DNA from 4 places in the Cyanobacterium sp. DS4 genome. Region 4 is predicted to be linked to each of the others. Evidence: predicted binding sites of a transcription regulator. Region 4 holds the regulator's gene; each other region holds the start of a gene.
The links. Region 4 encodes NtcA, which controls nitrogen genes in cyanobacteria. Its sites were predicted from a motif close to TTTGTANCNNNNGNTACAAA; they were not measured.
Positions count from the first base shown of each region.

Region 1 (3,628 bases), 860 kb from region 4:
CAGCATAGCTTAAATCAGAACCTTCGAGATTGACTCCTTTTAGTTGAGCATTTCTTAAATCAATTCTTCTCAACTGTAATTTGGGAAAATTTCTTTCCCCTGAGTTATATTGTCCTTGAATGTCACTTACTGCGGTGTTTACTAGCATTTATTTTCCTACCTTAATTTCAAATTTTTCCGAACAATTTTTCCCTTTAATTTATTTTTAGGAATTTTTGCTTATGTTAAATTTGTTAATATTTAGATATTTTTTGTTTTTTATATTTATTTTATATTAACAATATTCTGTGACAAAATAGTACGGTTTTTAACAAAACTTCAATAACTGCAATTTAACAAATTAACTAAAAATTAAAATCAGAATTTTTACTGAAAAAAGAAAAATAATAATTACTAGGTATTTTAAGCATTTCTTAAAGGAATATTTAAAGACGGCTTTACAATTCTGAGGATTTCTTGGTTAATCTGACTGGCGATGCGATCGCCTCTTTTACCATATTCTAATTTAATATCATCCACAAAAAAATTAATTTTAAATTCGTAATATAAAAACCCTTCATCATGATTTAAGGCAGTAATCCAAATTTGTGGATCTTGCCATTTTTTTCGCTCTTTAAAACGAGATTTAAACCAATCACTTAACTCCAAAACATAATCATCTAAGCGAGTTTCTTCTAATTGAGGATTAGTAATTTTTTGATAAAGTCGATAAGTTCTTTTCTTTAATAAAGTAATTTTTCTTTCCCATTCTTGAGGGATTAAATATAGGTCTTCTTCTTTTAAATTAGGGTCTTTAAGCCAAAAACGATACCATTCTCGCACTAATTCTATCAAACCATCTGGATCTTGAGATTCAGCAAAAGTTGTATTTAAAAGATTATCACTATTAATTTCAGAGTCAATATTTAGACCGATTAAAACTAATATTTCTTGATATTCTTGATAAATATTTTCTATTTCTTCTGATGTTAAACCTCCTTTTTCTGCAAACTGTAAAGTAATCACTAAAGCCTCTAAAAATTCTTCAATTTCCTGTAATTTAAAATTAACTTTTTGCTCTTCCAAAAGCCTATTTTTTCCGCTTATTTGTTGTTCGGTTAAAGTATTGCCAGTTTCTTCCTCACACAGATAAAAACGGTCAATCAAAGCTATTTTCCTTTCAATATCAGCTAGAGTATCAGGGTGTGCTAACACTACTTCTGTAATTAAACTTTTTAAATGATCAACTTCTAACTCAGCAGGTATTTCAATGGTTGTGGAATAATAATAATAGGACGTAGGGCGACTGAGATTAGTAATATTTTGATTTTGCAAAATACTATTAGGTATATAAATATCACAATGATGATTGAATAAATAAATTTGGGTGACTCTAACTCCTATACGACATAACATCCCGATAGAACCGTCTTCCAAACGCAATACATCACCAAATTGAAAAGGAGTATCAATCAACAAAACAATACCGCTAAAAAAGTTAGCTAATATGTCCTTCAAAGCAAAGCCAATAATAAAAGTTGCCCCTCCTAACGCAACCCAAATACCTGTCAAATCCACCCCAAAATTCTTTAAAACAAAAACACCCCCCAATAAAAAAACCATGACGGGTAAAACTGCTTCTACCAGTGGTAAAAGCACATCATCCCACATGACCTCACTTTGCTTTGTATATTGTTTGAGATAATAAATAATAACTTTTTTGATAATCGCCACTAGCCAATAACTAATGACGACAATTAGACAGGCATTTAAAATCTTTTGTAATATATCCTTGCCAACAAAATTTTCTAAATCATAAAGAGTAAATTTAAGATTAAAAAAAGTAAAAATACTGAGTAAAGGATAACCAGAAATATTTAAGGTAACTAAAGCGATGTCTCTTTCTAAACTGCGAAATAAAGGACGTAAAAGAAAGAACAAAAAACTATAAATTAATAAAAATCCACCTAAATAGACACCTAAGTGCTGAAGGATGAATATATATAGAGGATTGAGACTAAACCAAAATTCTTTCAGCATATTTAAGCAATTACAGGGCTTTATTGTATTGTTTGATACAGAAAAGAGCTAATAAAACATATGAATATTTAACAGTTAATTGATAGGTTAATCAATTATTTATTTATCAACGGTTATCTCACGAGTAAATTGAATTAATCATTATGGTGACGATCCCTAAAAAAAGAGGTCTGAGAAGATCTTTAAAAGAAAATCAAGATAGTATTATTCTTAATTTTATTTCTAAAATAACTAGCAGAATTTCCCCTTATTGGTTAGCTTGTATCCCATTGACAGCGATAATTGTTGCTGTGTGGGACAGTGCGGCTATGGCGCAGGGTTATGATGGCCCTGAAGACTTAGAACAAGTCAAAATCGTTTTAGATACGGTATTTTTACTGTTTTGTTCTGTTTTAGTTATCTTCATGAATGCTGGTTTCGCAATGTTAGAAACTGGTTTCTGCCGTCAGAAAAACGCTGTTAATATTTTAGCGAAAAACTTAATCGTATTTGCGATCGCAACTATTGCTTATTGGGCGATTGGTTTCGGATTAATGTACGGAGAAGGAAATGGTTTTATTGGTTTACAAGGCTTCTTTTTCAATGGTGATGGTACTCCCTACGGTGATGCTAACTATCCAGAAGGAGTTCCTGCGGCTATCTCTTTCTTATTCCAAGTAGCCTTCGCCGCCACCGCCGCTACCATCGTGTCTGGTGCAGTAGCTGAAAGAGTTAGATTTGATGCGTTTTTAATCTTCAGTGCATTGTTAGTCGGTGTTTCCTACGCTGTTACAGGGCATTGGGTTTGGGATGGTGGTTGGTTAAGTGAATTAGGCTTTTCCGACTTTGCAGGTTCAACAGTGGTTCACTCTGTTGGTGGATGGGCTGCTTTAGTGGGGGCTTCTGTATTAGGACCTCGTCAAGGGAAATATTCTTCTGATGGTAAGGTTAGTGCTATCCCCGGTCACAATATGAGTATTGCTACTCTCGGATGTTTAATTCTCTGGATTGGTTGGTTTGGTTTCAACCCCGGTTCTGAATTGGCTGCTACTGCTAACGTTCCTTATATCGCTGTTACTACTAACTTAGCGGCCGCCGCAGGTGGTATCACTGCAACCTTTACTTCTTGGTTAAAAGACGGTAAACCCGATCTTTCTATGATTATTAACGGTATCTTAGCTGGTTTAGTTGGTATTACCGCAGGATGTGCTAGTGTTGGTTATTTCAGTTCTATTATCATCGGTGCGATCGCAGGTGTAATCGTAGTTTACTCCGTTGCCATGTTTGACCAAATATTAAAAATCGATGACCCAGTAGGTGCAACCTCTGTTCACTTAGTTTGCGGTATTTGGGGAACTTTAGCAGTGGGTATCTTTGCCACTGAGGGCGGATTGTTAACAGGAGGCGGAATAGGTCTTTTAATCAATCAGATTATTGGTATCTTATCCATCGGTGGTTTTACCGTCGCCTTTAGCTTCATTGTCTGGTACGCTCTCCAAGCAACTGTCGGTATTCGAGTTTCTGCAGAAGAAGAAGTCAAAGGTTTGGATATTGGCGAACACGGTATGGAGGCTTACAGTGGCTTTGTTAAAGAAGCTGATATTCTTTCTGGAGGCTTTTCCTCTAACTA
Region 1 is NZ_CP084098.1:3,888,416-3,892,043, forward strand. Features, by position in the region: gene Dongsha4_RS16910 (pentapeptide repeat-containing protein) at 1-148, opposite strand, end outside; gene Dongsha4_RS16915 (mechanosensitive ion channel family protein) at 403-2,019, opposite strand; gene Dongsha4_RS16920 (ammonium transporter) at 2,163-3,628, shown strand, end outside.
Region 1: Dongsha4_RS16920 (ammonium transporter) is a predicted target of NtcA. The motif match lies at 2,042-2,061, and genes of this name have one in related genera.

Region 2 (3,628 bases), 1.9 Mb from region 4:
AGGCAACAATACCTCCAGAAAAAAGAGAAGTTATCAAATATTTTGTTTAGACATCGTAATACAATGCAAACTCATAAGGATGAGGACGAAGACGCATGGGGTTAATTTCATTGTCTAACTTATACTCAATCCAATTATTGATAAAGTCGCTCGTAAATACACCACCTTCTGTTAAGAAAGCATTATCTTTTTCCAAAGCCTCTAAAGCCTGTTCTAAAGAGCCAGGAGTAGAAGGAATTTTACTTAATTCTTCGGGGGAGAGATCGTAAATATCCACATCTAAAGGTTCACCCGGATCAATTTCATTTTTAATGCCATCAATACCAGCACAAAGCATTGCCGCAAAAGCTAAGTAAGGATTGCTAGTAGCATCAGGACAACGGAATTCTAAGCGTTTGGCTTTAGGATTTGCACCAGATAAAGGGATACGCACAGAAGCCGAACGATTACCTTGAGAGTAAGCTAAGTTAACAGGAGCTTCAAAACCCGGAACTAAACGCTTATAGGAGTTAGTGGAAGGATTACTAAAAGCTAAAATCGCAGGAGCGTGTTTTAAAATACCACCGATATAGTGTAAAGCCATTTTGCTTAAGTTGGCATAACCATCGCCCCAGAATAAAGGTTGACCATCTCTCCAAATAGACTGGTGAGTATGCATACCTGAACCATTATCATTAAATAAAGGCTTTGGCATGAAGGTGACAGTTCTGCCGTACTTCTTAGCAACATTTTTAATCACATACTTATAAGTCATTAAATAGTCTGCCGCCTCTATCAAAGTAGCAAAACGAAAACCTAACTCATTCTGTCCACCAGTCGCAACCTCATGGTGATGCTTTTCAATGGGAACACCACATTCAGCCATAGTTAAAAGCATTTCCGTACGCATATCCTGCATCGTATCTGTGGGAGGTACGGGGAAATAGCCTTGTTTGTAACCCGGTTTATAACCTAAATTTCCGCCTTCTTCTTCTTTTCCAGAATTCCAACGTCCTTCTACACTGTCAACATAATAGTATCCCTTGTTTTCCGTTTGATCAAAACGAACATCATCAAACACGAAAAACTCCGCCTCAGGACCAAAATAAGCAGTATCTCCGATGCCACTTTGAGCTAAATACTCTACAGCTTTTTGAGCGATACTACGAGGATCTCTGGAGTACCATTCCCCAGTACGAGGTTCTTTGATACTACAAATCATACTAAGGGTAGGTTCTTTGCAGAAAGGATCAATCCATGCAGTGGTAGGATCTGGAACCATTGCCATATCAGATTCATTAATCGCTTTCCAACCACGAATACTAGAACCATCAAAAGGCACACCATCCACAAAAGAAGACTCGTCTATTTGATCGTAGTAAAAAGAGCAATGTTGCCAAGTACCGGGTAAATCGATAAATTTGAGGTCGATAATTTTGATATTCTGATCTTGAATCATTTTCAAGACTTCTTGGGGAGTTCCGGGCATTAAATTATTTCTCCTTTATTTCTTGTCGTTACTTTTATGTCTTACTCACAAGTCTTAATCCTAAGCACAGTCAAACCTAAGTTTTGTAGCGATTGATACATCTATATAAATATTTATTTTCTTTATGCTAATTTTGCATAACTGATGGAAGACATAGCAAATATGTAAAGAAAAGTTATACTAGCACCATATAAACAAACAATTTTTATAATCTTTTTATATTTAATTACTCCAATCAAGCATAAGATGACTGTTCAAATTAAACTCAATGAACGCCATCATAAAGTATTACAGGCAACTATCAAACATTACATAGCAACGGCTGAACCAGTGGGGTCAAAAACTTTGATGAAAGAGTATGACTTTAGCGTCAGTTCGGCGACAATTCGTAATGCGATGGGGAAATTAGAAAAGGCTGGTTTTTTATATCAACCTTATACTTCTGCCGGGCGTATCCCCTCAGATTCAGGTTATCGTGTTTATGTGGATCAACTTTTAACGGAACAAAATACAGTTAAAATTTCCCTTGATCCTTTTCTCGATGCCACTTGGCTCAATTTATCTGGGCGTTATGAAATTCTATTTCAAAAAATAACCAAAATTCTTGCGGAAGTAAGTGGTTGTATCGCCTTAATTACCCTGCCTCAAGTCTCAGGGAATATTATTCGTCACTTGCAGTTAGTCCGAGTTGCCGATGATAAAATTATGTTGGTGATCGTTATAGATAATTACCAAGCAGAATCTTTTGTCCTAGATAGTCAGGAGTTAAGGTCTGATTCGCAAAAGTTACACACTGAAGTCTTTGATAGTGAATTGGAAATTTTATCGAACTTTTTAAATCATAAATTAAAGGGTAAATCTCTAAAAGAAATTAATCATTTAGATGGTGGTGAATTGGACAATGATTTTAAACTTTACACAGATTTTATTAACCATTTACTAATAAAAATAAAGTCTAGCTATCATTTGGCTCAAAGTACACCAATTTTACTACAGGGATTCTCACAATTAGTGCAACAACCTGAATTTTCAAGTATAGATCAGGTAAAAATACTATTAAATTTCTTAGAAACAGAGCAAAAACAGCTTCTACCTCTTTTATTTAATATTAACGAAAATCTGGAAGAAAAGAGAGTAAAAATTCATATTGGTTCGGAAAATCCATTGGAATCAATGCGTTCTTGTAGTTTAATATCTGCCTATTATTTTCAAGAAGATTATCCCGTGGGTAGTGTTGGTATTATTGGACCTACTAGAATGCCTTATGAACAAGCGATCGCTCTTGTAGAATGTACAGCTAATTATCTTTCTGAAAAAATGTAATTGGTTGAGGTTTTCATCACTAAACCCTACACCTAACAGTAGGGAATTTTTCATTCATCGAGTTATTTTCAGACGGCAAAGTATCTATGAACAGACCATCACAGAGAGTAAATGCTAATTAAAACAGATGATGTACTAGAGCTTTTTTAACAATAATATAGACTCAGATGATTAATTGTATATAACGGTACTTAAACTAAAAATATCAAACTATGAGTCTCAAATCCTTATTAATCAAAGATTTTACATCGATTGATAACTTTTCCTTTGATAGTAGGAGTTTCAGCCATTTTTATCGTGTTTACCTAAATCCCTTACGCTGACTGTATTTTAGGCTATTTTTGTACAAAAATTTCTCAAAGTACCGATAAGCAGACGGTAAAGCTAAAGCCGATTCTAATTGAGCTTCTATGGCTTTTCTTGCCCTTTCCACTGCTGACATTTGCTCATTCAATATCGATGCGATGCGTTTTTGTTCATCTATCGGCGGTAAAAGAATTTCAAGGGTTTTCAGATTCTCTTGATTAAGTGCGACCCTTTCTAGCCCTCTTTTGTCATGTTCGGTTATAAAATAATATGAAGAAAAAGAGCAAATAAATAGTTGGAAAAAAAGTTTAAAGAAAATAATGATGATGATTGAGCCATTAATTTTATTTTGGTTAATAACACCATGGTTAAAAGTAGCAAATTCATCTGTATTATTAGAGGGATTCAATAATTTACTATCCATAGCACATGAGTCAAAATTATATTTTTCTACAGGATAGTTTTAGCTATTTCGTGATAGTTGGTTCGCAGTTTGACAAAAGAGAGCTATAGTGTTTCCCAAAGACTTAT
Region 2 is NZ_CP084098.1:1,155,538-1,159,165, reverse strand. Features, by position in the region: gene glnA (type I glutamate--ammonia ligase) at 47-1,468, opposite strand; gene hrcA (heat-inducible transcriptional repressor HrcA) at 1,715-2,791, shown strand; gene Dongsha4_RS04930 (restriction endonuclease subunit S) at 3,093-3,521, opposite strand; gene dprA (DNA-processing protein DprA) at 3,625-3,628, opposite strand, start outside.
Region 2: glnA (type I glutamate--ammonia ligase) is a predicted target of NtcA. The motif match lies at 1,551-1,570, and genes of this name have one in related genera.

Region 3 (3,628 bases), 490 kb from region 4:
GATTATTCTAAGAACTTAAATCATATTGCGTCTCATGGATTTTTGATTGCCGCCCCTCAACACGTAGGAAGTGATATTATTTATTTACAAGAAATGTTTGAAGGCTTGAATGGTAATATTTTTGATGTTAACGATTTTGTTAATCGTCCCCTAGATATTAGTTTCGTCATTGATGAGTTAGAAAGACGTAATTCTAAAGATTTTCAGGGATTACTAGAATTAAAAAATGTGGGAGTTACAGGGCATTCTTTTGGTGGTTATACTGCTTTGGCAATTGCTGGGGCAACTATTGATTTTGACTACTTGCAGGAGGCTTGTAATACTCCTTATTTGGGTTTAAATTTGGCAATTCTGTTGGAATGTCGAGCTTTAGAGTTACCAAGACAAAATTATCAATTTAGAGATAACCGTGTTGGGGCTGTGTTTGCCGCTAATCCTGTCAATCGTTATATTTTTGGAGAAAAAGGTTTAAGTGAAATTATGATTCCTGTGATGTTTGGTTCTGGTAGTGATGACCCTGCTACTCCCCCTGCCATTGAACAAGCATTGCCTTTTACTTGGTTAAAAATGGAAGATAAATATTGGGCTTTAATTGAAGGACAAGCTCATGTAAATATAGATGAATTAGATGGGGGTATAAAAAAGGCTTTGGATTCAACAATTGCTTTAGCTTTGCCGAAACAAGATTTAATTGCAGGTTATGTCAGAGGTATTTCTCTGGCTTTTTTTGAGATTTATTTGAATGACAATCAGGATTATGCTCCTTATTTGCAGTCTTCCTATGCTCAATATTTGAGTGAAAATCAGGATTATAAGCTCGATTTCATTACCTTGACTTCTGTTGATAAATTAAAGGATGCGATCGAGCGTTTTAAAGAGGAAAATAATATAGAGTAATATAGCTTATCTCTCTGCTGGAAAAATCTTTTCCTATGAATACTTGTTAACTGGGAAATTTCCTCGACGGCATTCGTTGTATTGTAAGCGATTGCCTAAATTATTTAGTATAGTTAATTTGATTTATTTTTAAACCAAGTTGCCCCGAATAATAGTAAACCAGCCAAACCAGAGGCAAGAGTTACAGGTAATATATTGCCCTCGGCTAAACCTGCTCCTATCATCACAAAAGGAAAAATTCCTGGAATTGTACCGAAAACCGTACCAAATAAATAATCTTTTTGGGTAACAGAAGTCAAACCTGCACCATAATTGACTATTCCGTAGGGAATTAAAGGTAAAAGACGAATAGCGAAAATATACCACATTCCTCCTTTTCGTATTTCTTCATCAAGGTTTTGTAGGTAACTACCAAATTTTTGTCTGACCCAATTTTGTCCCAGAAATCTAGCGTAGAGAAAACTTGCTATGGCGGCCACAATAGCTGCGATCGCAGTCCAAAATAAACCCCATTGAAAACCAAAAATTAAACCACCACTAACATTTAAAGGAGTTGAGGGTAAAAGTAAAATCGTAGCGACAATATATAACAATACATAAATTATCGGTGCAAAAATTCCTAGTCTCTTTACCTGCTCATGGAAAATTTCGGGTTGAATCCCTCCCATCCAAACAATACTAACCCCTGTTAAACAGATCAAAATTACCGTTACAACAATTAATTTACCCTTCACTAATCACTCCCGAAAATTATGTATCCAAAAATACAAAATATGCTTAACCTTATCTTTACTATTAATTAGTTTAAAACAACATAATTAGTAAAAATAATACTATGTCAAGACTGGGTAGAAGAAAATTTCTCCTTTACGGATCGGCTACATTAGGAACAAGTTTACTCCTCAAAGCCTGTGCTGATGCTCCTCCTCCTGCTGATGATACCGCTACGGATACCATTACGGAAACTCCTGCCGGTGGTGGAGGGGATACCATTAAAGTGGGAATCTTGCACTCTCTTAGTGGTACGATGGCTATTAGTGAAACCACTGTTGTGGAAGCTGAACAACTTGCGATCGAAGAAATTAACGCCAGTGGCGGAGTTTTAGGAAAGCAAATCGAAGCGATTGTCGAAGATGGTGCATCTGATTGGCCTACCTTTGCGGAAAAAGCAACTAAGCTAATTGATCAAGATGGTGTAGTAACAGTATTTGGCTGTTGGACTTCTGCTAGTCGAAAAGCTGTTTTACCTGTATTTGAGTCCAAAAATCATATGTTATGGTATCCCGTACAATACGAAGGACAAGAATGCTCTAAAAATATCTTCTATACTGGTGCCGCCCCTAACCAACAAATTGAACCTGCGGTGGACTGGTTATTAGAAAATAAAGGCAAGGAATTTTTCCTCGTTGGTTCTGACTATGTATTTCCCAGAACGGCAAACACCATCATTAAAGCCCAATTAGAAGCAAAAGGTGGCACAACCGTAGGAGAGGATTATTTACCCCTCGGCAATACGGAAGTTACTCCCATTATTACTAAGATAAAAGCCGCTCTGCCCAACGGCGGTGTTATTTTTAATAGCTTAAACGGAGATAGTAACGTTGCTTTCTTCAAACAAATTCAAGCCGCAGGTTTAACTCCAGATAAATATCCTGTTATGTCTGTAAGTATTGCCGAAGAAGAGGTTAGACAAATTGGGGTAGAATATCTTAAAGGTCATTACGCCGCATGGAACTATTTCCAAACTGTAGAAAGTCCCGAAAACACCAAATTTGTAGAGGCTTTTCGTGCTAAATATGGTCAAGACAGAGTAACCAATGACCCTATGGAGGCCGCTTATATTATGGTTTATCTCTGGAAACAAGCCGTTGAAGCCGCTGGTACAACTGATTTAGAGCCTGTAAGAAGTGCCGCAATTGGTCAGTCATTACAAGCTCCTGAAGGACTTGTCACCATGCAACCAAATCATCATATTTCTAAAACAGTCAGAATCGGACAGGTAAGAGATGACGGTTTATTTGATATTGTCTTTGCCACAGATGCACCTGTTGACCCAGTACCTTGGAATCAATATGTAGCTGAAACTAAAGGCTTTGCTTGTGACTGGACAGATCCGGCTAAAGGTGGTAAATATAAAATGAGCTAATTCTGACAATAATTCAATCAGAAGCGCGATCTGCGTAGCCGCAACTTCGGTGACCGCAGTTTTTCGTTTCTCCATAAAAAGCAGGAAATTAGGATGGGGGTTGAATTTATTCACCCCTTAAGGTGTTTGGGTGTTCAAAAAATCTTTGTCAGATTTATAAAAATTATTTTTAATTATTTAATTAAAGTTTCAATCATAAATAATGGACACAAAAGTGGATAAAATATCAGTTTTAAGTATTCACATTGATTTTAAGTGGAAAGAAAAATTAATTGATATTGCCCAAAAAAAGAATATATCTTTAGAAAAATTAATTGCTAATATTATCGGCAATTATTTAGGTGAAAGTTTAGAGCATGAAAAATTAGAAAATTTAACCCAAGACTATGAAAAATTAAACCAACGTCTGACTGTATTAGAAGGGAAAAATTTAGAGTTAGAAAAAAATTTAGAGTTAGAAAAAATAGAAGCTAGATTTCGTCTCTTAGAAAAACTGGTGGAAAATCTACAATATCAAATCAACCCTCGTCATATAGAAAAAGGAAATATTACCCATTCTTTTGATGATGAAGATATATATGATGA
Region 3 is NZ_CP084098.1:2,540,117-2,543,744, reverse strand. Features, by position in the region: gene Dongsha4_RS11100 (alpha/beta hydrolase) at 1-897, shown strand, start outside; gene Dongsha4_RS11095 (TVP38/TMEM64 family protein) at 1,011-1,631, opposite strand; gene urtA (urea ABC transporter substrate-binding protein) at 1,733-3,043, shown strand; gene Dongsha4_RS11085 (hypothetical protein) at 3,246-3,628, shown strand, end outside.
Region 3: urtA (urea ABC transporter substrate-binding protein) is a predicted target of NtcA. The motif match lies at 1,649-1,668, and genes of this name have one in related genera.

Region 4 (3,628 bases):
GGATTCTTTCTTCTCCTTGCACATAATTACCAGCCGATAAAATTCTCACCAGATACTGCCCTGGGTTGGCTAGTTGTTGTTTCATCTGTTCAACTTGCCCTCTAGTTATTTGCACAAACCTTTCTGTAGGAGGTTGATTACCATAACCGATAATCTGCATAACATTGCGATTGGCTTGACTTAAAATGGCATCCACTAATTCACTGATGTCTGTATCTTTTTTGATTTGTACCAAAGTAACGCTTAATACTTGTCCTTTAATAACAGCAATAGGTCTTTCTCTTAAATCTTGATAAGTTTGGTAATATTGCTCAAGAATTTCCACCTCTTGACGGTAAAATTCCAGTTGACTTTCTAAAGAAGCTAATTCCTGTTCCTTTGCGTCTAATATATCATCAGTTTGAGAAATGAGGCGATCGAGCTCTACTATTTGCTCATCTCGACTATTTATATCAGATTCTAACTGTTTTTGTCTCTTTTTTAACTGTTCAAGACTCCTTTGTTGCTGTTGTAAAATCACCTCTTGTTGTTCAATTTGCCCTTGTTTTTCCTGTAACTCTTGATCTCTTTGAGCGATGGATTCTTCTAATTTTAAACTTTGTTGTTGAATGTCCTCTTTTTCTATTAATAAATCTTCTTTTTCTTTAATAATTCTTCCTACTTCTTTTCTTAGTTTTTCTGTTCTATTTTGAATTTCTTTTACTTTTTTTTGAGTTGTGGATAACTCATTTTCCTTAATATTTAATTGACTTAAAACAGTATTTTGTCTATTCTTAGCTTCTAACAGAGCTTTTTCCGCCTCTTCTTTTTCCGTTTTAACTGTTTCTAATTGTTCTGTTATTTCTCGTCTTTTTTGGAGAATTTCGTCCAGTTGAAAAACTCCCTGACGTAAAGATGCACTTAAACTAAATAAAATAATTAAAGTAGAAGCAGAAATTAATGTTCCTGTACCGATAGTAATTAAAACTGCTGTTTGTTTTGGTCTTAATTGAAAAAGTCTTAATCTAGCCTTTCCAACCCTTGTGCCAATGCGATCGCCCAGTGCTGCGATTAGTCCCCCCAAAAGTAACATCGCTATGATTAAAATATAAGCGCTAGTCATTAGTTAATAATTTATGTAGTTAAAAATCAAAAAAATGATTATTTCTTGTTAGTAAAGGTGGGAGGAAACAGAGGAAAAACTTATGCAAATTGCTGACTAAGGGCAACAGGATTATGTACTGTGATTTTTTTCTTATTAATAGTAATTAAATTTTCTTGTCTTAATTCTCCTAATAAACGAGTCACCGTTACCCGTGTTGAACCAATAGCCTCTGCGATCGCTTGATGTGACAACTTTAAATCAATAGTAATACCGCTAGGGCTAGGAATACCAAAATCCCGACAAAGAATCAATAAAAAACTAACTAAACGAGAAGCCATATCACGATGGGCTAAAGTCTCAATCATCATTTCCGTTTGCAATATTCGAGACGACAAGCCTTGTAGCATCAACCTAGACAACTCAGGATTTTCTTTTAAAGAACGCTGAAAATGCTCAATAGGAGCAGAAAGTAATTCCACAGGAGTGAAAGCCACCGCATGGTAGAAGCGATCGGATTTTTGCCCAGTAATCAAAGACAAGACCCCAAAAACACTATTTTCTCGCAACAAAGCCACGGTAATCTCTTCCCCTGCCTCATAAACCCGTGACAACTTGACAGCACCTTTCATTAAAAAATATACTCTTTCCGCAGGATCACCCGGAAAAAAAATTGTTTTACCCCGTTCAAATTTTTCCACCACAGGGGTATAAATTCCCGCCCCAATTTGACGAAAAACTGAAGCTAAAGGTTGTTCAGACATAGACAATGATTGCATAGAGATAATTAACTTAAAAATAAAATAAAAAATGGCTCGATAAACGACCCTTTCTATAAGAAAATAAGAATAACGAGAAAACCGTCTATAACTTGATCAGTTTAGCGAATAATTGTCCTTAAATTACAGAAAATTAGATTCAAAATCAAGAATATGTTAGATTTGACAGGAAAAAACGCTTTAGTAACAGGTATTGCTAACAATAAATCCATTGCTTGGGGTATTGCTCAACAACTACATAAAGCCGGTGCAAATATTGGTGTTACCTATTTACCCGATGATAAAGGACGTTTCGAGAAAAAAGTTGGAGATTTAGTAGAACCTTTAAACCCCAGTGTTTTTCTTCCTTGCAATGTGCAAGATGATGCTCAAATAGATTCTACCTTCGATCAAATTAAAGACCAATGGGGTCATATAGACATTTTAATTCATTGCCTAGCCTTTGCGCAGAAAGAAGACCTCTCAGGAGAATTTAGTAGTACTTCTCGTAATGGTTTCCAAACAGCTTTAGATGTAAGTGCCTATTCTTTAACCCGTTTAGTGCAATCAGCAAAACCCTTATTTCGTGAAGGTAGTAGTATTTTAACCCTTAGCTATCTTGGAGGTGTGAAAGTTATCCCTAACTATAATGTCATGGGTGTAGCCAAATCCGCCTTAGAAATGAGTGTTCGTTATTTAGCCTCCGAATTAGGCCCTATGAATGTGCGAGTAAATGCCATTTCTGCTGGCCCCATTCGCACTCTTGCCTCTTCTGCAGTGGGTGGAATTCTTGATATGATTCACCACGTGGAAAAAGTTGCACCCCTCAGACGCACTGTTACTCAAACTGAAGTAGGAAACACCGCCGCTTTTTTATGTAGTGATCTATCTAGTGGTATTACAGGACAAATTATTTACGTCGATGCAGGTTATGAAATTATGGGCATGACAGAGTAAGTATTGAGTTAGGGTGTTAGAGAATTGGGGAATTGGGGGATTGGTGTTAGTGTTAATTAAACACTTTTGCCTCTTGCCCTTTGCCCTTTTAACTTGACTTTCACCCTTGTTTTAAACCTCGATAAGTTGTGATAAACCTTCCACCAATCTGTTAATACCTATAGATGCAGTATCATAATTTAACGCTCCATAGGCAACCCTTAAACAACACTTATTTTCTACACCAAAAGTTGTACCCGGAATTACTGCTACTCGATAGTTTTCAATGAGTTTTTTTGTTAGTTCAAAAGAATTTATCTCGCTCTTAATTTTTAAAAACAAATAAAATGCCCCATCAGATTTACTCACTTCACAAATATCGGTAATTTTTGCTAAAGAATCAAGCATTTTTTCTCTAACTTGATTAATTTGTAATAAGTATTTTTGACAATAATTTTTACCAATTTTTAAAGCACCATAAGCACCATATTGGGAAATTACAGGAGGACAAATTAAAATTGTATCTTGAATTTTTTTTACAGCCATTTCTAAATGTTTTGGAATCACCATATAGCCAATTCTCCAACTGGCAAAACCGTAGGCTTTCGATAAACTAAATAAAGAAATTGTGTGATTATCACTATCGACAAAAGACGCAGGAGAATAGTGTTTAATTCCATTGTAAGTAAAATACTCATAAGCCTCATCACTGATATGATAAATTCCTTTTTCTTTACATAATATGTTAATCGCTAATAAGTCTTTTTTTGAGTAAACAACCCCTGTGGGATTATTGGGAGAAATGGTTACAATTGCTTTTGTTTTTGGTGTTATGGCATCAATTATTCTTTCT
Region 4 is NZ_CP084098.1:3,029,925-3,033,552, forward strand. Features, by position in the region: gene Dongsha4_RS12995 (DUF3084 domain-containing protein) at 1-1,102, opposite strand, end outside; gene ntcA (global nitrogen regulator NtcA) at 1,183-1,860, opposite strand; gene fabI (enoyl-ACP reductase FabI) at 2,014-2,796, shown strand; gene Dongsha4_RS13010 (pyridoxal phosphate-dependent aminotransferase) at 2,908-3,628, opposite strand, start outside.